One region of the Peribacillus asahii genome, then DNA from elsewhere that is predicted to be linked to it. Evidence: riboswitches for the same ligand, from Rfam matches in the RefSeq annotation. Region 1 holds a riboswitch; each other region holds the start of a gene.
The links. Region 1 has a riboswitch for S-adenosylmethionine ahead of metK (methionine adenosyltransferase). Riboswitches for the same ligand answer to the same signal wherever they lie in the genome.

Region 1 (5,888 bases):
TGAAAGACGTGAGGATGAAAATATTTTTCATTTAACAAAAGCAGGTTATCGGTTGTATCCAATTGATATTCCAGTTGAAGTGAAGAAGACGATAGAGTCTGATTCAAGTGGGACGGCTATTATTCAGAAAGTAGAGTGGGAGAATGAGCAAACAATGATTACATATCGGCTTATATCACTGAACTCGACAAATTAATGAAGTGGCTTGTTTAAGTGCTTTTACTAAACGTGATCCGTATCACTAGGAGTATAAAAAACCCGACAATTAACTCTCAATTGTCGGGTTTTCATTCTTTAATTAAGCGATTGGTCCGCCTTGTTCAACGATTTCTTTTGATACGTTGAATTTTTGGATGTTTTCACGGAATTTAGCCGCAAGTTCCGTTGCTTTTGCTTCGTATGCCGCTTTATCTTCCCAAGTTTTGCTTGGCTGAAGAACTTCGTCTGGAACACCAGGTACATGAAGTGGAATCTCTAAACCGAAAATGCTATCTTTAACAGTTTCAATGTTTGTTAATTCACCTTCAAGAGCTGCTTGAACCATTGCACGAGTGTAAGCAAGTTTCATACGGCTGCCAGTTCCGTATTCTCCACCAGTCCAGCCAGTGTTTACAAGGTAAACTTTTGCATTGTGCTCATCGATTTTTTGTCCAAGCATTTCTGCATAACGTTGAGCTGGAAGTGGTAAGAATGGAGATCCGAAGCATGTAGAGAAAGTTGCTTCTGGAGATGTAACTCCGCGCTCTGTACCAGCTAATTTACTAGTATAGCCACTTAAGAAGTGGAACATAGCTTGTTCTTTTGATAATTTACTGATTGGAGGTAATACTCCATAAGCATCAGCTGTTAAGAAAATAATTGTATTTGGATGTCCAGCAACACTTGGTAATACGATATTGTCAATAGCATCCATTGGATATGCTGCACGTGTATTTTCAGTTAATGTTTTGTCATCATAATCAGGAATACGAGTATCAGGATCAATCACTACGTTTTCTAATACTGTTCCAAAACGGATTGCATCAAAGATTTGTGGTTCTTTTTCACGAGAAAGGTTGATTGTTTTTGCATAGCAACCACCTTCAATATTGAATACACCATTTGAAGACCAGCCATGCTCGTCATCACCAATTAATTTACGGTTTGCATCTGCAGATAACGTTGTTTTACCTGTTCCTGATAGTCCGAAGAATAAAGCAACATCACCTTCACGACCTACGTTTGCTGAACAGTGCATAGAGAAAATATCTGATTCAGGAAGTAAGTAGTTCATGATAGAGAAGATAGATTTCTTCATTTCTCCAGCATATTCCGTTCCACCGATTAAAACTGTACGACGTTCGAATGAGATAATGATAAATGTTTCTGATTTTGTTCCATCAACAGCTGGATTTGCTTTAAAGTTAGGAGCAGAAAGAATTGTAAATTGAGAATCATGATTAGCTAATTCCTCTTCTGTAGGACGGATGAATAATTGATGTGCAAAAAGATTATGCCAAGCATATTCATTCACAACTTGAATTGGAAGGCGAGATGATTGATCAGCCCCTGCAAAACCTTTAAACACAAAAATTTCATCTTTTTCTTTTAAATACTCTGTTACTTTGTTGTATAATTTATTAAACGTCTCTTCAGAAATCGGCTGGTTAGAGTTCCAGTCTATTTTATCTTTTACGGAAGCCTCTTCCACGATATATTTATCTTTAGGTGAACGACCAGTGTATTTACCTGTTTCAGCTTTAATTGCTCCTGTTGCTGTTAATTCACCTTCGTTACGGCTTAATACTTTTTCTACTAACTGAGGTACAGAAAGTTGTATGTGAGCATTTTTACCAGCTAATAATTGGTGTAACTCATTAGAAACATCCACAGAATTCATATATGAGATACCTTCCTTTGTTTTAAGTTTTTTAAATTACGATTAGTATAACACATTTATTTAATTAGTCTATACTAATTATTTTTTTTTGTGATTTTTTTTATATAGTCTCCTTAATCAAGTTTATCATTCGATTAAAAGGAAATATTTATCAACAAAGCAATGATAGTGTTGCATAACAGACTTGTCAACAACATTTTAAAAAATGTCATATAATAAGATTGATATGAGTATGATGAAACGTGTTCACTTTGTCAGTTGTCCAAAAAAGGATTATAGTACTCGACGTTTTCCAGTGTATAGAGTAGGTTTCTTTGTAAGCGTATGAGAAGGCACCTAACATGTTTCTTTTAATAGGAAAGAATTAAGAAAAGAAATTTATTTAATATGACTTTAACTGGAAGGTACTAAAAGGTTTTTATGCTATTCGTAACACTATGTTACAGTATCTCTTTATGTATCGTTTGTCGATGTAATTAGGACCTTATAATCTAACGTTGGGTAACCAAAAAATGTTATATCCTCTTAATCCTAATTGTGCAAGGAGGAGTTGTTCGTTATAAAAAGGCTATATTAATGATGCTGTTCACTTTTTGCTTGTTTCATTCAGACTAGCTGAAAGGTACGTGGAACTGTAATTTCATATAGACGATATAAAACATTGTACAAAAAAGTGTTGACAGCGTCCAATAGATTCCGTATCATTTTTAATTGTACGGATTCTCTTATCCCGAGTTGGTGGAGGGACAGGCCCTATGAAACCCAGCAACCTGCCATAGTGTGAACTTAAAGTGAAATGAAGGCTAAAATAAGGCCGTTTATTTTTTAAGGAATCATGGTGTTGGTGCTAACCTGAGCAAGGTAAACAACCCTTGAACGATAAGAGTGAAAGGATAGTTGACAGATAATAAACCTTTCCTCATTAGCTAGGAGAGGTTTTTTTGTATTTTGAAGAAGAATCAAAGTACAGGGGAAACATGAATTTCGATTAAAAGTCGTGTTTTTCTAAATATATTTGTCACTATGATGGAAGCTAATAAGGGAATGAGCTCCGTAAAAGACAGACTTTTGCCTATAATATAACTAACTTCCAAGGAGGAAATAAGATGTCAAAGAACCGTCGTCTATTTACTTCTGAATCTGTGACAGAGGGTCACCCAGATAAAATTTGCGATCAGATTTCAGATTCAATTCTTGATGCAATTCTAGAAAAAGATAAAAATGCTCGTGTTGCTTGTGAAACAAGTGTAACTACAGGGCTTGTACTTGTTGCAGGTGAGATTACGACATCTGCTTATGTAGATATTCCACGTATTGTTCGGGATACAATTGCTGGAATTGGTTACACTCGTGCGAAATATGGTTTCGATGCCGAAACATGTGCTGTACTAAGTTCAATTGATGAACAATCAGCGGATATTGCTGCGGGAGTAAATCAAGCGCTTGAGGCTCGTGAAGGAACAATGACTGATGAGGAAATCGAAGCAATCGGTGCAGGAGACCAAGGTTTAATGTTTGGTTTTGCTTGCCGAGAAACAGAAGAATTAATGCCGCTTCCTATTTCTTTAGCACATAAACTTTCTCGTCGTTTAACAGAAGTTCGTAAAAACGGCACATTAGAATATTTACGTCCAGATGGGAAAACACAAGTAACTGTAGAATACAATGAAAACAATCAACCAGTTCGCGTGGATACAATTGTTATTTCTACTCAACATGACCCAGAAGCAACGCTTGAACAAATTCAAGCTGACTTAAAAGAACATGTCATTAAAGCAGTTGTACCAACTGAATTAATCGATGAAACAACAAAGTATTTCATTAATCCAACAGGCCGTTTTGTAATCGGTGGACCTCAAGGGGATGCAGGTCTTACAGGTCGTAAAATCATCGTTGATACGTATGGTGGCTACGCTCGCCATGGCGGTGGAGCGTTCTCTGGTAAAGATGCAACGAAAGTGGACCGTTCAGCGGCATATGCAGCTCGTTATGTAGCGAAAAACATTGTAGCTGCTGGTCTTGCTGATAAAGCAGAAGTACAGCTTGCTTATGCAATTGGTGTTGCTCAACCTGTATCAATTGCTGTAGATACATTTGGAACAGGTACAGTAAGCGAAGAGAAATTAGTGGAGCTTGTTCGTAATAATTTCGATCTTCGTCCAGCGGGTATCATTAAAATGCTTGATTTACGTCGTCCTATTTTCAAACAAACAGCTGCTTACGGACATTTTGGCCGTACAGATGTAGATCTGCCATGGGAGCGTACAGATAAAGCGGAAGCGTTAAAAGCACAAGCATAACTATGATAAGAAGAACTAACTTATTTGAGTTAGTTCTTCTTTGTTTATGTAGTCATGGAGCATATATATTGGTAAAAGTGAGCCTAAAATCATATATAATACATATAGAACCTTTTTGAAAAAATACCTAACTTATAACGAGTTAAGCACTATATATGTATATGTATCCCTACTTCACGGGCAGCAAGACCCTTATCTCAAGATTATGAGGCGATAATAAGGAAGGCAGGGGGGAGAAGGCTGCCCGTACTGCTTTAATTGGTGAGATATAGCAGAAATCTTAGTGATCGTAGAACGTGGCTAACTATCAGTTGGGGGGAAGGAAAGCCCAACTGTATAGAAGTTCCTTTTATTTAATTCTCTTTGCGTGTTTGTATAATTGTCCTTTTTCAGCGTATTCTCGGATAATGCGTTCCACATCTTTACGATCTTCATCATTCAGCTCGCGCACGACTTTTGCTGGACGACCAAATGCGAGTGTATTTGGCGGAATCACCTTGCCTTGAGGAACGAGGCTACCGGCCCCGATAAAGGCACCTTCACCAATTTCTGCTTTGTCTAGGACGATGGAGCCCATTCCGATTAGCGCACCTTTACGGATTTTACAGCTATGTAGAATAACTTGATGACCAATCGTTACCTCATCTTCAATAATCAGCGGGTTATTAGGACTTTGATGAAGTACACTATTATCTTGGATACTTACTTTTTTCCCGATAATCGTTGGGGCTACATCGCCACGAATGACGGAGTTAAACCAGATTGTTGTTTCTTCGCCAATTTTTACATCTCCAGTTACAACGGCATTTTCAGCAAGATAAGCACTTTCAGCAATTTCAGGAGTTTTTCCTTTAAAAGGATAAATAATCATTTTGTATCAATTCCTTTCCGTAACTAGTATTTTTCGGTATTATTTTAATATACGGTAAAAAGATATTACTCATTAATCATACGTGTACTGGTCTATTAGTTCTATTGTTTTTTTTACACAATTTTAAACTAAGGATAAATACTTGGCTTTTATTAAAAACTAATGTCACTATCTTTCAACAGCATTTTTTATATTACACCTAGAGAAAGATAAGAAGGGGGAATTCACATGTGGAAATGGGAGGCAGAGGGTGCTGCAAAAGCAGTAATTGTCATTATTCATGGTGCGATGGAGCATCATGGGCGCTATAAGTGGCTTGTGCAAATGTGGCGATCATCCGGATACCATGTTGTGATGGGGGATCTTCCTGGACAAGGAATAACATCACGTGCTTCTCGAGGTCATATTGATTCCTTCGATGAATATTTAGATGAAGTGAAAATTTGGATTGAAGCTGCTTATGAATACTCATTGCCTGTATTTTTGCTTGGACATAGTATGGGGGGATTAGTAGCAATTCGTCTTCTTCAAGAAGAGGAATGGGATATTGCTGGTGTGATTTTATCTTCACCGTGTTTAGGATTAAAAAAACAACCACCAAAAATGATGAAGGCGATTTCTCCTGGACTAAATATTGTTTTTCCTACATATAAGGTAGACTCTGGGTTGTCACCAGACTTAGTGACGCGGAATCCTGAAGTACGTGAATCCGATTTGAACGATTCATTATATGTTACAAAGATTTCTGTTCGTTGGTACAGTGAGCTTACGCAATCTATGAAAGATGCATTTGAAGAAATTCCTGATTTGCAAGATGTTCCGTTATTACTTATGCAGG
Region 2 (5,888 bases), 1.7 Mb from region 1:
TTTTCACAATAGAAGGGGTGAGAGCGTAGCCGCTGTTGAATTCACGGAAAATGGCTAATACTTCCATCTCATCATCTGTGAATTTATCCAACTCTGTTTCTTTAATTCTCTCTAACTGAAGTTTATATAAATCTTTTTCTTCTAATTTATGGTTTTTAACTAGTTCTAAATCTTTATCAGTAATAAGAGCTTCTGCTTCTTTCTGATGTGTTAAAAGCCAAAAATCTTTTTTATCCCGTTCCGTAATTTTTTCCGTATCTTGCTCAATTAATGTAGCAAGCTTCTCTGCTGTTTCAAGCATTTCATTTGATTTAGTATTTGGATACTTCGTATAAGTAATCGCTTTAAGCGGCTTATTATCCACAATTGGATTGAAGTATCGGTCATACATTTTGCCACGGGGAACCGGTGTGCTAATAGTATCATTTTCCGTTCGTTCAACTTCGCGTAAATATTCATCACCGTATACAATTTGTACGACTCCAAGCTTGATGATTAAACCAGAAAATAATAAAAAAACGATAAAAAATAGAAAATTCAATCGAAGAGAGACGGTTCTCCTTTTTTTCTTTTTCTTTTTCCCTTTATTCAATATTCATCATTCCTTACAAATATCGTTAGTTCCATGATATAGAAAATTCACTTTTATTTCTATGGTTTTGCAAAAATTACAGGAGTTTTACAATAAGTCAGTTTAGAAGAGAAAAAGCTTGAATGTGCTTAAGTCTCTTTTTAAAAATGAATCAATGCAATAAGTGGGTATATAAAACTATTAAAAAGTAAGGAATTTGTATTAATCTGTATATTAAGTAGGGGGACATAAAGTTAATTGAGTCATAAGTGCTATTTTTGCTTCAGTAACAAATAATCGCTAGGATATATGAATTATCCTAGCGATTATCAATTATTGTGCAGTTATCGTGTGGCTTGCTTGGATCTTTTGCAGCGCTTGTTCAAAGTCTTGAATTAAATCATCAGCATTTTCTAATCCAACGGAAATTCGAAGTAAGCTATTAGTAATGCCGCGCTTTTCACGTTCATCAGCAGGCATAGCTGCATGAGACATTTTTACAGGATAAGATAGAATCGTTTCAACGGCCCCTAAGCTCACTGCAAAAACAGGTAATTGTACGTGATCGACAAATGTTCGGAGTGCTTCTTCATTTTCTAGTTCAAATGAAAGAACCGCGCCAGCTCCGCTTGCTTGATTATGTTGAATGTCGTATTGCGGATGATCAGCTAACCCTGGGTAATAGACGCTTTTAACAAGTGGATGCTGATTTAAATATTCCGCTATTTTTTGAGCTCCTTTTTGAGAATGCTCCATCCGTACAGATAATGTTTTTAACCCTCGCATTACTAGCCAAGCATCTTGTACGCCAAGTACTGCTCCGAATGCATTTTGAAGTGTGCCAAGTCTAGCTGCTAGCTCGGGATCTTTCACAACAGCAAGTCCTGCTACAACATCGCTATGTCCAGATAGGAACTTCGTTGCACTATGAAGTACAATGTCGGCCCCTAGTTGAAGTGGTTTTTGTAAAGCTGGAGTTAGGAATGTATTGTCTACATACGTTAAGGCTCCAATTTCTTTAGCGAAATCACAAATTTGTTTAATATCGGTTACTTTAAGAGTTGGGTTTGATGGTGTTTCCATATAAATAGCTTTCGTATTCGGTCGAACCGCTGCTTTCACGCTTTCAAAATCTGTCATGTCGACAAATGTATGGTCAATGTTAAAGCGGTTTAATACAGTTGTGACCATTCGGAATGTTCCACCGTATACATCTTCTGTAACGACGATATGGTCACCTGCTGATAATAATAGGAAGGCTGTTGAGATGGCCGCCATTCCTGATGCGAAAGCGAAACCATGTGTTCCCTCTTCTAGTTCAGCAATAATCGTTTCTAATGCTTCACGAGTTGGATTTAGACTGCGGCTATAATCGTATTTACCAAATTGATCAACATCAAATTGATGGAACGTAGATGCGTGCTGAATCGGAACGCTAACGGCACCAGTTGATGGGTCTACTTTATGTTCATTATGAAGCAAACGTGTTTCAAAGCTAAATTGTTCCCCGTTTTTCATTATAATACCTCCTGTTTTACACGAGCAAAAGCTTGTTCTAGGTCTTGAGTTAAATCGTTATAATCTTCAATGCCAACAGAGAAGCGCAACAGTCGATTACATACGCCAGTTGCAAGTCGCGTTTCTAACGGAATATCAGCATGTGTTTGCGTTGCAGGGTACGTAATGAAACTTTCGACTCCGCCAAGGCTTTCAGCGAAACAAATTAATTGTAAAGATTGTAAGAATGGATTAACGGCTTTTTCATCGATAATGCGGAAGGAAAGCATGCCGCCTTTTCCTGGATAAAGTACATCTGTAACGCATTCATGATTTGTTAAATATTCAGCAAGTGCTTTAGCATTTTGTTCATGTTGTTTCATGCGTAGAGCTAAAGTCTTCATTCCGCGCATAAGAAGCCAAGAATCGAATGGGCTCAATACAGCGCCGTATCCATTATGGTGGAACGCTAACGCGTCACATAATTCTGTTCCTTTTGCGACAATCAATCCAGCTAGTACATCATTATGCCCGCCCAAATATTTCGTTGCACTGTGAATGACAATATCAGCACCTTCTAAAATTGGCTGTTGAAGGAGTGGGGTATAGAATGTGTTATCCACAATTAATATTAAGTTATATTTCTTAGCAATGTCGGCAACAGCTCGAATATCTGTTTCCTGCATAAGGGGATTTGTTGGGGTTTCTAGAAAGATGGCTTTTGTTTGCGGAGTAATTGCTCCTTCAATTTCACTCAAACAACAAGTATCTACATATTTACAGCCTAAGCCCCATTTTTTAAACCCTTGTTCTAAAAGGCGGTACGTTCCACCGTATAAATCGCCGCTAACAATCCATTCATCGCCTGATTCAAATAAAGCTAAGATTGTCGCAATGGCTGCCATGCCTGAACTGCAAGCAAAGCCTCGATCGCCGGATTCAAGATCAGCGATTGCTTGTTCAAGAATTTGGCGAGTTGGATTTCCAGTACGAGTATAGTCAAATCCAGTCGATTGCCCAATTCCTTCATGTCGATAAGCAGTTGAGAAATAGACAGGAGGGTTGACTGTTCCTGTAGTTGTTTCGCTTCTATTTCCAATTTGAGCAAGATATGTTTCCTTTTTATACATCACCATCACGGCTCCTTTAAAGATACGAAATAAAAAAAAGTCTTCTTTAAGAAGAAGACTTTAATTTGAGTAAGTTGAGTCATTCTTCTTATCTGCCAAGTTACAGGAACTTGAGGAATTAGCACCTTTTCATTGATCACGGGTCAATGAAGGTTGCTGAGGTGTCAACGGGCCATTCCCTCGACCTCTCTGGATAAGAGTTCAAATAGTTTGTTTTTTTTGAATTTACTATACATTTTTCTTAATGTCAATACCAATGGAAAATTTGTTCGATGATATCGTCAATCTTTATATTGTCTATTTTGTTTACAGACATACATAAACTAATGAATTTTATCGTATAACGTACGAAAATAAGCTATTTTTTTGCTATATACATGGAAAACTTGTACAATGTAAATGAGAATCAATATCAATGAATGGCATGTGGTCTATTAAGAGAAACTAATTAACGGACTATATGATTTTATATGTAAATGGGAGGCAAGGAATAATGGAATTTAGAATTGAAAGTGACACGATGGGTGAGGTAAAGGTCCCTGCTGATAAATATTGGGGAGCTCAAACAGAGAGAAGTCGCAATAATTTTAAAATTGGTAAGGAAAAGATGCCAATTGAATTAATTCGGGCATTCGCTTATGTAAAACAAGCAGCAGCTAAAGTAAATCATAAGCTTGGAGATTTATCAGAAGCGAAGAAAAATGCTATTATAACGATTTGTAGAGAAATTTTGAATGGAACGCTTGATGAGCACTTTCCGCTTGTTGTTTGGCAAACGGGTAGTGGGACGCAAAGTAATATGAATGTCAATGAGGTTATTGCTAATAAAGGTAATAAGTGGTTGGAGGAGATTGGAGAATCGGAAAGACTTCATCCAAATGATGATGTAAATAAAGCACAAAGTTCGAACGATACGTTTCCAACGGCGATGCATATTGCTGCCTATATGGAAGTAGTCAATCAACTAATTCCAGCTATTAAAGTACTGCGTGATACGTTTAAAGAGAAGGAAAAAGAATTTTGGGATGTAGTGAAGATTGGTCGAACACATCTTCAAGATGCGACGCCTCTTACATTAGGTCAAGAAATATCTGGATGGAGAGCGATGTTAGATAAGAGTTTAGCTATGATAGAAGAGAGCAGTCAAAAATTATTGAACTTAGCTCTTGGTGGGACAGCGGTAGGAACAGGGATTAATACAGACCCTGAATTTCCAGAGGAATCAGCGAAACAAATTGCTGAGGATACGGGACATCCGTTCCAAACATCTGATAATAAATTTCATGCACTGACAAGTCATGATGAAATGGTCTACGTCCACGGTGCGTTAAAAGCACTAGCTGCTGACTTAATGAAAATTGCTAATGATATTAGATGGTTAGCAAGTGGTCCAAGAAGCGGTATTGGCGAAATTGCGATTCCAGAAAATGAACCAGGAAGTTCTATTATGCCAGGTAAGGTAAATCCGACTCAAAGTGAAGCCTTAACGATGATTGCGACTCAAATCGTTGGAAATGATGCGACCATTGGATTTGCAGCCAGCCAAGGTAATTTCGAGCTAAATGTCTTTAAACCGGTTATTATTTATAATTTTTTACAATCGGTTAAATTATTAACAGAAGGAATTCTTTCCTTCAATAACAACTGTGCGGTTGGAATTACAGCGAATGAAGAAGCTATTAAACAAAATGTAGAACGATCTCTTATGCTTGTTACGGCGCTTAATCCATACATCGGTTATGAAAGGGCGGCGAAAATTGCGAAACACGCATTTAAGGAGAATTCTACTTTGAAAGAAGCAGCCCTTCAACTTGGTTATTTAACAGAAGAAGAATTCGATAAATGGGTCGTCCCAGCTAATATGGTGAATAAATAAGAAAGTTTAATGTACCCTTTCGCATGATTGTGAAAGGGTACATTTGTCATGGTCTCAGAAATATGCACATGTACACTTCATATGCGAGGAAAATAAAGTAGAAATTAATGAATGATCGTAGTGGAGATAACATCTATGAGGAATCAATCTATTTTTGAAGAAAAGTGATGGATTTCCCCATTCAGTACTGAATGGGCAAGTTCCATACTTCATAATTCATGGGATAATCTAAGCTTAAGACAAACAGGTGGTAATGCTTGTTGAAAGGACATCCAATGAAGAGATGCCTTTCTAAATGATGGTTTTAATTAAAAGGGAGGGTGTATTGGTGGACATTTTCAATTGGATTTGTGACGATTAAACGGTTACCAGAAAAGCTCCAATTCGCCAAATCATAGCAAAGGTATCTAGTTGGGATTTCATCATCATCTACTTCAATTGTTTTTAGACGAAGAAGCTCGCCTTCAAATGGCCGAAGTCTTTCTAACTCTTCTTCTAAGTTTATTGCTACTTCAAAACTAGGAGTCGTTTTCTGAATACCGTTACTCTCGAAGAGGACCTCTACTTGTTTCCACTCTACTGGATTAGAATCCGTCTTTTTTTCGAATAAATATACATCAGCAAACTGCATATTATCACTCCTTTCTATATTATTCCAATTATAACATATACAGATAAAATAAAAAATACAAAAATACCTAAAAAGTTAAAATTTTACGGAAAATTCACAATTGTACGTTGTTTTTATCAGGTGAATAAATGCTTGAATATGTGAAAAAAATACTGTTTTAATCCAAATTTCAAACAAAGCTCT
Region 3 (5,888 bases), 970 kb from region 1:
ATCATCATCCGGGTCTGCTAAACAAACATCAATAACGTGAGCTCCAGTTTTCACTTGAGCACGGGCGATTTCAGCCGCTTGTTCAAACTTCTTATCGCGTATTAATTCTTTAAATTTGCGTGAGCCAATGACATTCGTACGTTCTCCGACAAATAACGGACGCATTGAATCATCGTAAATCAACGGTTCAATCCCAGAAACAGCATGATTATGCGGCTGCTCTGGAAGTTGTCTCGGCTGAACTTCTTGAAGCACTTTCGATAACTCTTCGATATGCGCTGGTGTCGTCCCACAACAACCACCGATAATATTGACCCAGCCTTTTTCTGCGAATTGCTTCATTTTCTCAGCAAGAGAAGTTGGAGATTCATGATAATGTCCTTCTTCATCCGGAAGCCCTGCATTCGGATAACAGCTAACCGCACTATTTGATAAATCCGCTAATGTCCGAATATGATCGATCATAAATTCCGGACCTGTCGCACAATTTAAACCGACCGAAATTGGTTTCATATGCTCGCAAGAAAGATAGAACGCTTCAATGGATTGACCAGCTAATGTCGTTCCCATTGGCTCAATCGTTCCCGAAATCATAATCGGGAGTTCCTTACCACTCTTCTCAAAGGCTCCTTTAATGCCTAAAAAAGCAGCTTTTACATTTAGCATATCTTGACATGTTTCAACGAGAAGTAAATCGACGCCTCCATCAATTAATCCAAGGGCTTGCTCTTCATAACACTCTCTTAATGTATCAAAAGTCGTTCCACCTGTAACTGATAGTGTTTTCGTTGTTGGCCCCATTGAACCTGCCACATATCTTGGCCAAGCTTCTGTTGAATATACTTCACACGCTTTTACAGCGATTTCTGCTGATTCTTTATTTAACTGGTAAGCAAGTGTACCTAGATTGTATTCATCTAAAACAATACTCGTACCCCCGAATGTATTCGTTTCAACAATATCGGCACCTGCAGCAAAATACGCTTCATGGATTTTTTGAATCACATCAGGACGAGTCAGCGTTAAATATTCATTACAGCCTTCATATTGTTCTCCACCAAAATCTTCAGCTGTTAAATTTTCGGCTTGTAGCATCGTACCCATTGCGCCATCCAGTAATAGAATTTTTGATTGTAGTTGTTCGTTAATTGACTTTTTACTCATATGCTGCCACCTCAGATGTTTTTGTTTGATCAAGCGTTCTAATATAGCGCGTTAACTCCGCCGTCATTTCATAACGAAGGAATGGAGTAATTAAATAAATACCTTTAAATTTATCCATTGCCGCATCCACAAGTTCTCGTGCGATTGCCACACCTTCTTTTTGCGCCTGAATTGGGTCATTACCTGCTGCTGCCATTGCCCGGCGAACATGATCTGGCAACTTAATTCCTGGTACTTCATTATGAATAAATTCGGCATTACGGGTACTAGTTAACGGCATGATGCCGACAAAAATAGGTGTCTCTAAATGCTTCGTTGCTTCGTATACTTCTTCAATCTGTGAAGTGGAATAAATCGGCTGTGTTAAAAATGAATGAGCGCCGCATTCAATTTTCTTTTCCATTCGTTGAACCGCTCTATCTAAATATTTCACATTTGGATTAAAAGCCGCAGCAATTTTAAAATTCGTCTTTTGGCCAAGACTTTGTCCAGAATACGAAAGTCCTTCATTGAACTGCTTAACCAAACTAATTAAATCAAAAGAAGATAAATCATACACAGATGTTGCACCCGGGAAATCGCCAATTTTTGAAGGATCTCCTGTAATAACTAATACTTCATTTAATCCTAAGGTTTGTAGGCCCATTAAATGCGACTGTAATCCAATTAAGTTTCGATCACGACATGTAATATGCACAAGCGGATTTAAATCAAGCTGTGATTTAATTAACATACCCAACGCTGCATTAGAAATCCTAGGGGAAGCGAGCGAATTATCCGCTAACGTAATCGTATCAACTCCAGCTTCTTTCAAAGCTCTAGACCCTTTCATAAACTCTTCGATTCCCAGTTTCTTAGGTGGATCTAGCTCTACTAAAATCGTTCTTTCTGTTTTCGCTTTTTCATATAAAGCAGGGGTGCGATCTTGTTCCCGAACTTCAATTGTTTCCACTTTCGTTACTTGCATTTTTTTCTCAACGATTGGAGCTAAATCACAAACAGCTGCTTTCATTGCTGTAATATGCTGCGGTGTCGTACCGCAACATCCTCCAATAATGGATGCTCCTTGGTCACGTAATTGAAGCGCACTTGAGCCAAAGTATTCCGGCGCCGCATCATACACTAATCGGCCGTCCACATAATCTGGTAAACTTGCATTAGGATACGCTGCAAGCACAGCATTGCTTGGAAGTTGAACAGATTCTAAAGCGCGAATCATATGGTGCGGACCTAAGCGACAATTAAGCCCAACTACATCTGAACCTAATTGTTCTAAGCGCTTAAATGCTTCATTTAACTGAACACCGTTTTGTAAATTCCCAAGTTCATGCAACGTTACATTTGTAATAATCGGAATATTCGTTTCTTGTCTTGCAATTTGCAACACTGTTTCCAATTCTTCTAAATCATAATATGTTTCGAATAATAATCCATCAGGACTTTCAAGTAGTAAACTATATAGCTGTTCACGGAAACTACGTTTAATTTCTTCTAAACTTAAATCAGATTTTCTAATACTTCTAGAAGCACCAATCGTTCCAAACACAAACGCATTCCCTTGCGCAACCTTTTTAGCAATCGCAATTCCTTGACGATTGATTTGACTCACTTGATCTTCTAATCCATAGCGCTTTAATTTATGAAAATTCGCCCCATACGTATTCGATTGTAAAATATCAGCACCCGCATCCAAATAAGTACGATGAATCGCTTCAATTTGATCAGGCTCTGTACAGTTTAATTCTTCATAACAATGGTCGATGCCACGGGAATACAACAGTGTCCCCATTGCTCCTTCCCCAATTAAAATTCTTTGCTTTAGCTCTTTACGAAACTCCATATGTGCACCCTTTCCCAAAAACAATTCAGTTTCTGCTTTATTTCAATGGTGTAAGAAAAAGAAAAAACCTTCTATCTAATAAAAGAAGAAGGTTTTCATAAGAAACATTCTCCTCATCTATCAAGCGCCCGCTTGCTGGATTTAGCACCTTAGCTTACACAGCTGGTTGCTGAGGATTCATCGGGCCAGTCCCTCCACCTCTCTCGATAAGATTGATTTATATAAACTTTTCTAAACATTTCAAATTAAATTACAATATAATTATTCTTAATTTACATGAAACAATGATGAAATTCAATACCTTCTAGTTAATTTTTGAATTTTTCAAACAAAATAACTAAGAATTAGAGACAAATCACGAACAATATTCGTCTTTTACCTTTTTTTGTATTTTTTTTAATTATTTATTTAATCTAGGAATTGTGTATGAAATAGCGAGGCAGCCTAGACAAAATATCTAGCGAAAAACATTGCGTTTTAATAGGCTTCTTTAGCTTGTCTACTTTTTTAGCACTCGCTAGTTTTGAAAAAAGATCATTTCGTATCTAGTCATTTACATTGTTAGCTTGAGGGGGACACGCTGGGGGCCAAATAGAAAATGATAAAGTTCAACTCAATCAGCTTCATTTACAATATCAAGCAACACCGTATTGCTGTCTGTTTGGACTTTGCCTTTATTCTTAAAGTTCACAAAATGAAACGGCATATAAAACATATCTGTTAGCCGTTCAAGTGACAGGTACTGTGTTGGAACTAACATACGTAAATCATTTGCTTTAACAGGGGACGTTGTAGCCAGACAAAACGCCCAATCCTCTCCGTCTCTCGCGACGAAATTGTGATATGGCAGTACATAGAAACCAGCTTTTTTGAGGGTTTTCTGTATACTCCAAAAGTACTCAGGCATCCAGGGAAAAGCGGAACAAGCCACAGAGATTGCACCCCCTGGTTCTAAACGGTCTTTCAAGAAGCTGTAAAACTCCCTGCTGAAGAGACGGGAAAGCTCAGGACATTTGTCAGTTGGCTCAGGAAGGTCGATAATAATAACATCCCACTTTTCCCCGGCTTTCTCGACAAACTTTCTGCCATCTTCAATTACGACCTGAACTTTAGGATGATTCAATGAACCTTGATTAAATTGTACCAAAGCCTCCAAATTTTTACCGAAATCTATCATCACTTCGTCGATGTCGAGGGTAGTAATTTTCTCCACTTCAGAATAACGAAGGGCCTCGCGGGTCGTTACTCCACCACCCCCACCGATGATTAGAACATTCTTCCGCTTGCGTGCAGCAGCCATTGGAATGTGTACCATCACTTCTGCATAAATACTCTCACCATCTGTTGTGCCAAACATGACGTCACCATTGCTATAAATCAACATTTCACCAATATAATCGACGAGGGCAATCCGCTGGGTGGGGGTTTTAAATGTTCGTAAAATTCGATAGTCACCTTCAGGTTCTTCATCCTTGCAGATATAATCCCTAATAGAATCGCCATGCAATTCAAACGGTTGATCCATACACATCACTCCTTGTCTTTATTATAAATATTATTCTGTGAATAAGATAGAAGTTCCTAAAACCCTCAACTGCCTTATCCTTTAGAGAAAATAAGGCTACTTAAACAAAGCAAAATTAATGAGATTCTTATAAATAAATTTCAATTATATTATGTGACTTTATCTAGCAACTGTATTGTTCTTGATATTAAAGTCAAAAAGCGCTTTACCCACTATCTATCCACAAAAAAAGGGCGTTCCGATGTTATTCGGAAACGCCCTTTCTTATTTATAACACTTCTTTTAAATAGCTTTGTACGTCTGCTTTAAGCTTCGCATATAGCGTAATTTCTTGATCAAAACTTTCTTTTGTCAGCACATTAAATTGCTCTGGACAATTTAAATCCACTTCAATTGTTGCTTTGTATTCATTTGTAGCATTCCCAATCAAGTCAATGGAATATTGATTATCACGTTTATGAACAACACATTTCACTTTACCACCATTATTGAATACGGAAATATCACTTTCAAGCTGATTTAAACCATTTAAGCATGTTACTAAGCTTGAAGCTGACATCGCTGTTCCACATGCGTTTGTAAAGCCAACACCGCGTTCGAATGTACGGACATAAATATGTCCCTCTTCTAACTGTTTTACGAAGCTTACATTTACTCCATCTGGGAAAAGCTCATTCGGTCCATTTACTTTTGTTGCTAATACTTCCTGAACATCAGAATGAATCATTTCGCTATCTACAATCGTAACTAAATGTGGATTTGGTACAGCTAACGCCGAAAAAAGAAGCGTATCATGTAATTCTGGCAATCGTTCGTTTTGTAATTCGCTTTGTTCAATCACAAGCGGCAAATCCTTAACATCAAAGCTTACCGGTGAGATTTCCACTTTAAACGTTGGGATCCCTTCATATACATCATCTACCTTTTCAACCTCTAAATCCACTTTCATCGTTTCAATAACTAAGTTCTCTTTACCGAGCGTATCAATTGCATAGCGAGCTACACAGCGCAGCCCATTCCCACACATAGATGCTTCCGATCCATCTGCATTAAACACGCGCATTCTTGCATCAGCACGCTCGCTTTTTAATACGAATAAAATACCATCTGCCCCTAATTCACTATCACGATTACATAATGCTAGTGCTAATTGGCGGCGTTCTTCTTCTGTAAAAGAAAGATCCGTCGTTAATTCATCAATAATGAAAAAATCATTACCTGAGCCATGGCTTTTTAATAAATCAATAATCATCTTGTCTCATCCATCCTATCCTGTTGAATACTTAAAAACACTACATTTAATCCTATCATAGCATTTTCAGTTGAATTGTGTCAGTAGGAATCTTCTTTACAAATGGC
Region 4 (5,888 bases), 2.2 Mb from region 1:
CCTCCAGCCGCTCCAGCTCCAATAATTGCTATTTCATACATAGGAAAAAACCTCCTTTTTTATACTCGTTTTTATTCTAACAAATGAGGGAGGAAGGACGCTAATGATTGAGACTGTATTGCATGAAAATAGTGAGTATTCAATATGAATTGGTTAAAGGAAAGGGGCTATTCGCACTTATGGAATAGCCCCCTTTCTTTGACATTACCTATTTAAATTAATCCAAACGCTCTTCACTTCTGTGTAGTTGTTTAGAGCATAGGAGCCCATTTCACGGCCGATACCGGATTGTTTGTATCCGCCAAATGGAGAAGCGGCATCAAATGCATTGTAGCAGTTGACCCAAACCGTACCAGCACGCAGCTTGTTAGCAATATAATGAGCATTGGCAATGTCGCTTGTCCAAACACCAGCAGCAAGGCCATATTCACTTGCATTTGCTCGTTTGATGACATCATCTAAGTCCTCATATGGTAAAGCTGAAATAACAGGACCGAAGATTTCCTCTTTCGCAATCGTCATGTTATCTTCGACGTTAGCAAAAATAGTAGGTGCAACAAAGTAACCTTCTTCGCTAGGAGGAGCTCCGCCAGCTAGCACTTCCGCACCTTCTGTAATCCCTTTAGCAATATAACCAAGTACGCGCTTTTGTTGTTCTTCGGAAACAAGCGGTCCAATTTGAGTATTTGGGTCAAGGCCTGCTCCTTGCTTAATGGATTTAGCATGACTTGCCATGTCAGCTACAACGTTATCGTAATGCTTCTTTTGAATAAAGACCCGAGAGCCGGCGCAACAAACTTGTCCTTGGTTAAACATAACACCGTTTAACGCGCCAGGAATCGCTTTAGAGAAATCAGCATCAGGCAGGATGATGTTTGGTGATTTTCCACCAAGTTCAAGCGTCACACGTTTTAGTGAATAGGAAGCAGAACGCATGATGCGTTTGCCGACTTCTGTTGAGCCAGTGAAGGCAATTTTATCTACTTCAGGGTGATCGACTAAAGATTGGCCTGCTGTTTCTCCAAAGCCAGGAATGATGTTGATAACCCCGTCTGGGAATCCTGCTTCAGAAATTAATTCAGCAAGGTAGAGAGCAGACAGAGGCGTTTGCTCTGCTGGTTTTAGAACAATTGTACAGCCGGTGGCAAGGGCGGCCCCAAGCTTCCACATGGCCATTAAGAGCGGGAAGTTCCATGGGATGATTTGCCCGACAACGCCAACGGCTTCATGTCTTGTATAGTTAAAATAGTTGCCGCTTACAGGGATAGTTTGTCCAACGATTTTCGTTGACCAGCCTGCATAATATCGAATATGTTCAATCGCTAATGGAATATCTGCATTAGTTGTTTCTCTAATTGGTTTACCGTTATCTAATGTTTCAAGTTGAGCAAGCTCTGTTTTGTTTTCTTCCATTAAGTCAGCGAGCTTGTACATTAAACGACTGCGCTCTGCTGCACTTAATCTTGACCATGGGCCTTCATCAAATGCTTTACGAGCTGCCTTGACGGCTAAATTGATATCCTCTTTATCACCTTCATATACTTCAACAAGTTTTTTACCTGTTGCTGGATTTGGAGTGGAAAATGTTTTCTTAGAGACACTTTCAACGAATTGTCCATTAATATACAGCTTTTTTGGTCCTTGTAAAAACTTTTGAAGCTTTTCACTAACTTGCAAAGTAAGATTTGACATAAATACCTCCTAAAATATACATAAAATGGTATTGTGCAAATCATGGTGAGGGATAAATAGGTGAGAGCATTTACGATACTCACTAATACATCTTAACAAATGTAATGATTATACTCAAATGTTAAATAGTGTTAATTTTAATATTTTTTTATAGGTGGAAATTTCTCTTTGAAAGGTGTGCCAAACTGCAGTTTGGCGCGAAAAAAGTCAAAAATCATCAGCATTCTAGGATAGATTTTAAAAAATGTCTATATTTTTGTCATGACAGTTGTATTTACTATAGTCGTGAACAAAAATAATAGATAAAATAGAAATGGGATAAAAATATATATAGTAGGAATTTTTTAAGTGTTACGGAAGTTCATCAGGAGGAATTATCATGGATAAAAAAACAAAACGGATAGCAGATCGCAAGCTGTTAGGGATTGCTGGGGCAGCCTGGATGTTTGATGCTCTCGATGTGGGGATGCTCTCCTTTATTATTGCGGCTTTGAAAATGGAAGAAGGATGGAACCTGACTGATGTGCAAGCTGGATGGATTGGAAGTACGCAATCGATTGGGATGGCTGTTGGGGCTTTACTGTTTGGAGCAATGGCGGATAAAGTAGGCCGTAAAAATATTTTAATTATTACGCTTTTACTTTTTTCTATCGGAAGCGGGTTATCAGCATTAGTAGGGACGATTAGTTTATTTTTAATTTTACGCTTTTTCATCGGCATGGGGCTGGGAGGAGAGCTTCCTGTCGCATCTACACTTGTAAGTGAAAGTGTAGCACCGAGCAAACGTGGACGAGTCGTTGTCTTATTAGAAAGTTTTTGGGCGTTAGGTTGGATTTTATCGGCTCTTATTTCTTATTTTATCATTCCGACATACGGCTGGAGAATTGCTTTAATCTTAAGTGCGTTACCAGCTTTTTATGCGGTATACCTACGTTTTAGTTTACCAGACTCACCGAAGTATGAAGAGTTGAAGCCGAAGGAAAAACAATCGATGCTTCAAAATATGAAAAAAGTGTGGGCGAAAGAGTATTCCAAACAAACTCTTATTTTATGGGTGCTTTGGTTCTGTGTTGTATTCTCTTACTACGGCATGTTTCTATGGTTACCAAGTGTGATGCTGATGAAAGGGTTCAGCTTAATTAAAAGCTTTGAATATGTGTTAATTATGACGCTTGCACAGCTTCCAGGTTATTTTACAGCTGCTTGGTTTATTGAAAAAATGGGTCGTAAATTTGTGTTAATTACTTATTTAATTGGTACAGCAGTGAGCGCTTATTTCTTTGGAACAGCTGAAGAGCTGCCGTTGTTAATTACATCAGGAATTCTTCTTTCTTTCTTTAACTTAGGTGCATGGGGGGCTTTATACGCTTATACTCCAGAGCAATACCCAACAGTGATTCGGGGAACAGGAGCAGGGATGGCAGCGGCTATTGGACGTATCGGAGGAATTTTAGGGCCGTTATTAGTCGGGTACTTAGTAGCTGCCAATACATCGATTAGCGCAATTTTTACGATTTTTACCGTTGCCATACTAATCGGTGCCATCGCGGTGGCTTTTGGTAAAGAAACAAAAAATACAGTATTAGAATAGAAATTTGAGAAAGGGGTGCACTTGCACTCTTTTTTCATTTAGGTTATGCTAGCATAGTTGAGCAAACGATTTCCTATGTTGATATTGACATTTATTTACTAATCATATAGTATTTATATACTTTCATATTACTTTTTAATTCTTATCCAGAGAGGTGGAGGGATTTGGCCCTTTGAAGCCTCGGCAACAGACCTGTTATAGGAACTGTGCCACATCCAACAAGCAGATGCTTGGAAGATAAGAAGAGTCGAATGAATACAGTAGCCTCTTCTTGGATAAGAAGAGGCTTTTTAAATATGCGCTGAATGTAGCTGGAATATGGAATGATATAAGAGGTTCAGGTATCACATAAACAGAATAGAAAGGGGTTATACATATGGAATTATTTAAAAAGATTGAAGAGAGAAAAGCGCTGTTAATTGATAAATTATTAGCAAAAGGTGTATACAAAACAAAAGACGAGCGGCATTTATATGATGTTCCATTAAAAGTATTAGAAGATGAATATAAGCTTGTTGTTAATAAACCCGATCAACACTCCTCTTCCTCATGGATGACATAGTGAAGATTGATTTGTTTACATAAACATGAAAATTGGAAGTTATGTTCGGATTGTCACAAAATATTCAAGAAATGTATTCATATTTGAGGATGTTTACAAATTTATCACAATTAGAAGGGATAAATTAGATTGATTTGGGACTAATTATCTATTATGATATTTTTGTAAATATATTGAAAAGTGGGAAATGGACGATGAAGAAACTATATGCTGAACTAATTAATGAAAAAATTGAGGAAAAAAGACAAGAAATGATTAGATTAGCTATAGATTTTGGTTTTACAAGTCAGCTGGCGGTTCAAGCAAGTCAAGAGCTCGATTCTCTTTTAAATGCGGCTGCAACTAGAGACAAATAGTTACACACTTCCTTTTCAAACAGATATTTGAAAAAATTCAAGAAAGCTATTGCTAAAAAATGAGCAATAGCTTTCTTTTATGTTGGCTATAATAAGCTTGTGAATCTAAAGCGATATTTAAGAAAGCCTTTAGGAGATGACTGCCGTTCATTCACAATTAGAATCCCTTAAGGGGGGGAGATTGAGTGATACTACAGGTCGACAAAAAGGGGTGTGTCATCATGGAAAAAACAAAAAAATGCCGGGACTCTCTAGTTGTTAAAACAAGTATCGTTCTTCCTCCAGACACGAATAATATTGGTACGATGTTTGGAGGGAAATTAATGGCGCAAATTGATGACATAGCAGCTATTTCAGCAATGCGCCATGCTCGGTCGCATGTTGTAACGGCTTCAACGGATTCGGTGGATTTTCTGCATCCAATTTCTGAAGGCAATGCGGTTTGTTTAGAAAGCTTTGTTACTTATACGGGCCGCACCTCCATGGAAGTGGTGGTAAAAGTAGTAGCTGAAGATTTGCAAAGCGGTGTTCAAAATTTATGCGCTCTTTCTTTTTTAACTTTTGTAGCGATTGATGAAAAGGGAAAACCTATTTCTGTTCCTCGTTTAATTTCAGAAACAGAAACGGAGAAAGCGCTATATGAATCAGCGAAAGAACGAGCACAAGCGAGAAAGAAGCGGAGAACAGATACACAATATATTGCCGATACTATTGGAAACGACCTTGTTTGGTCTTTATGAAAAATCGAGTAAATACTCGATTTTTTTGTTGTTCAAAAGGTATAAAAAAATAAAAATGATTAAAAATAACAGTAATTATTTGAGAAAATAACCAAAAAGTGTTAAAAGTTGAGTAATGTTATAAAAACGGTTAGGGGGATAGGCATGGAAAAGGAACTCCTGCGAGTAGAAAACCTAACAACCTCATTTTGTATTGATGATCAATATTATGCAGCTGTTGACGATTTATCTTTTACCGTTCATGAAAATGAAATTGTTGCCATTGTAGGAGAGTCCGGCTGCGGTAAGAGTGCACTTGCTTTGTCTATTATGCAATTGCACGATAAAAAGCGAACAAAATCAGAAGGTTCTATTATATATAAAGGGACAAACTTATTGAATGCAGCAGAATCGAAGTTAAATAAAGTTCGCGGTCGACATATTAGCATGATTTTTCAAGAGCCGTTAACGGCATTAAATCCCCTTATGACAGTTGGTAAACAAATAGAAGAAAGTCTTCATTATCATACAGATTTATCAAAGAAACAGCAAAAAGCTAAAACGTTTACTCTGCTTGAACAAGTCGGGATTCCGTATCCAAAACGCACCTATAAGCAATATCCTCATGAATTGTCAGGAGGAATGCGACAAAGAGTGATGATTGCAATTGCCGTAGCTTGTTCTCCTTCCCTTGTTATTGCCGATGAACCAACCACTGCACTAGATGTAACCATCCAAGCACAAATTCTAGATTTATTAAAAGACATTCAACAAAAAACAAAGATGGGTATTATTTTTATTACCCATGATTTAGGCGTTGTCGCAGAGATTGCCGATCAAGTGATTGTTATGTATGCGGGACAAATTGTTGAAAAAGGAAGTGTAAAAACAATATTGGAGAGGCCGCTTCATCCCTATACGAAGTCTTTGCTTTACTCTATCCCTACTGTGACGAAAGAAAAGAGTCG

Region 2: it holds a riboswitch for S-adenosylmethionine, as region 1 does, so the genes downstream of both, BAOM_RS04455 (methionine biosynthesis PLP-dependent protein) here and metK (methionine adenosyltransferase) in region 1, are expected to answer to the same signal.
Region 3: it holds a riboswitch for S-adenosylmethionine, as region 1 does, so the genes downstream of both, BAOM_RS14665 (bifunctional homocysteine S-methyltransferase/methylenetetrahydrofolate reductase) here and metK (methionine adenosyltransferase) in region 1, are expected to answer to the same signal.
Region 4: it holds a riboswitch for S-adenosylmethionine, as region 1 does, so the genes downstream of both, BAOM_RS06585 (Fur-regulated basic protein FbpA) here and metK (methionine adenosyltransferase) in region 1, are expected to answer to the same signal.

Annotation. Positions count from the first base shown of each region.
Region 1 covers NZ_CP026095.1:3,960,641-3,966,528, reverse strand. The annotation lists gene BAOM_RS19485 (DUF2584 domain-containing protein) at 1-196, shown strand, start outside; gene pckA (phosphoenolpyruvate carboxykinase (ATP)) at 299-1,879, opposite strand; SAM riboswitch class I at 2,602-2,765, shown strand; gene metK (methionine adenosyltransferase) at 2,986-4,179, shown strand; gene BAOM_RS19470 (gamma carbonic anhydrase) at 4,529-5,047, opposite strand; gene BAOM_RS19465 (alpha/beta hydrolase) at 5,279-5,888, shown strand, end outside.
Region 2 covers NZ_CP026095.1:882,739-888,626, forward strand. The annotation lists gene BAOM_RS04445 (peptidoglycan D,D-transpeptidase FtsI family protein) at 1-595, opposite strand, end outside; gene metC (cystathionine beta-lyase) at 905-2,089, opposite strand; gene BAOM_RS04455 (methionine biosynthesis PLP-dependent protein) at 2,089-3,198, opposite strand; SAM riboswitch class I at 3,284-3,398, opposite strand; gene fumC (class II fumarate hydratase) at 3,692-5,074, shown strand; gene BAOM_RS04465 (hypothetical protein) at 5,379-5,705, opposite strand.
Region 3 covers NZ_CP026095.1:2,993,089-2,998,976, forward strand. The annotation lists gene metH (methionine synthase) at 1-1,164, opposite strand, end outside; gene BAOM_RS14665 (bifunctional homocysteine S-methyltransferase/methylenetetrahydrofolate reductase) at 1,157-3,004, opposite strand; SAM riboswitch class I at 3,115-3,217, opposite strand; gene BAOM_RS14670 (spermidine synthase) at 3,618-4,529, opposite strand; gene dapF (diaminopimelate epimerase) at 4,798-5,781, opposite strand.
Region 4 covers NZ_CP026095.1:1,336,581-1,342,468, forward strand. The annotation lists gene BAOM_RS06570 (FAD-dependent oxidoreductase) at 1-41, opposite strand, end outside; gene BAOM_RS06575 (aldehyde dehydrogenase family protein) at 205-1,692, opposite strand; gene BAOM_RS06580 (MFS transporter) at 2,072-3,283, shown strand; SAM riboswitch class I at 3,423-3,527, shown strand; gene BAOM_RS06585 (Fur-regulated basic protein FbpA) at 3,660-3,845, shown strand; gene BAOM_RS24885 (aspartyl-phosphate phosphatase Spo0E family protein) at 3,980-4,201, shown strand; gene BAOM_RS06595 (acyl-CoA thioesterase) at 4,423-4,941, shown strand; gene BAOM_RS06600 (ABC transporter ATP-binding protein) at 5,086-5,888, shown strand, end outside.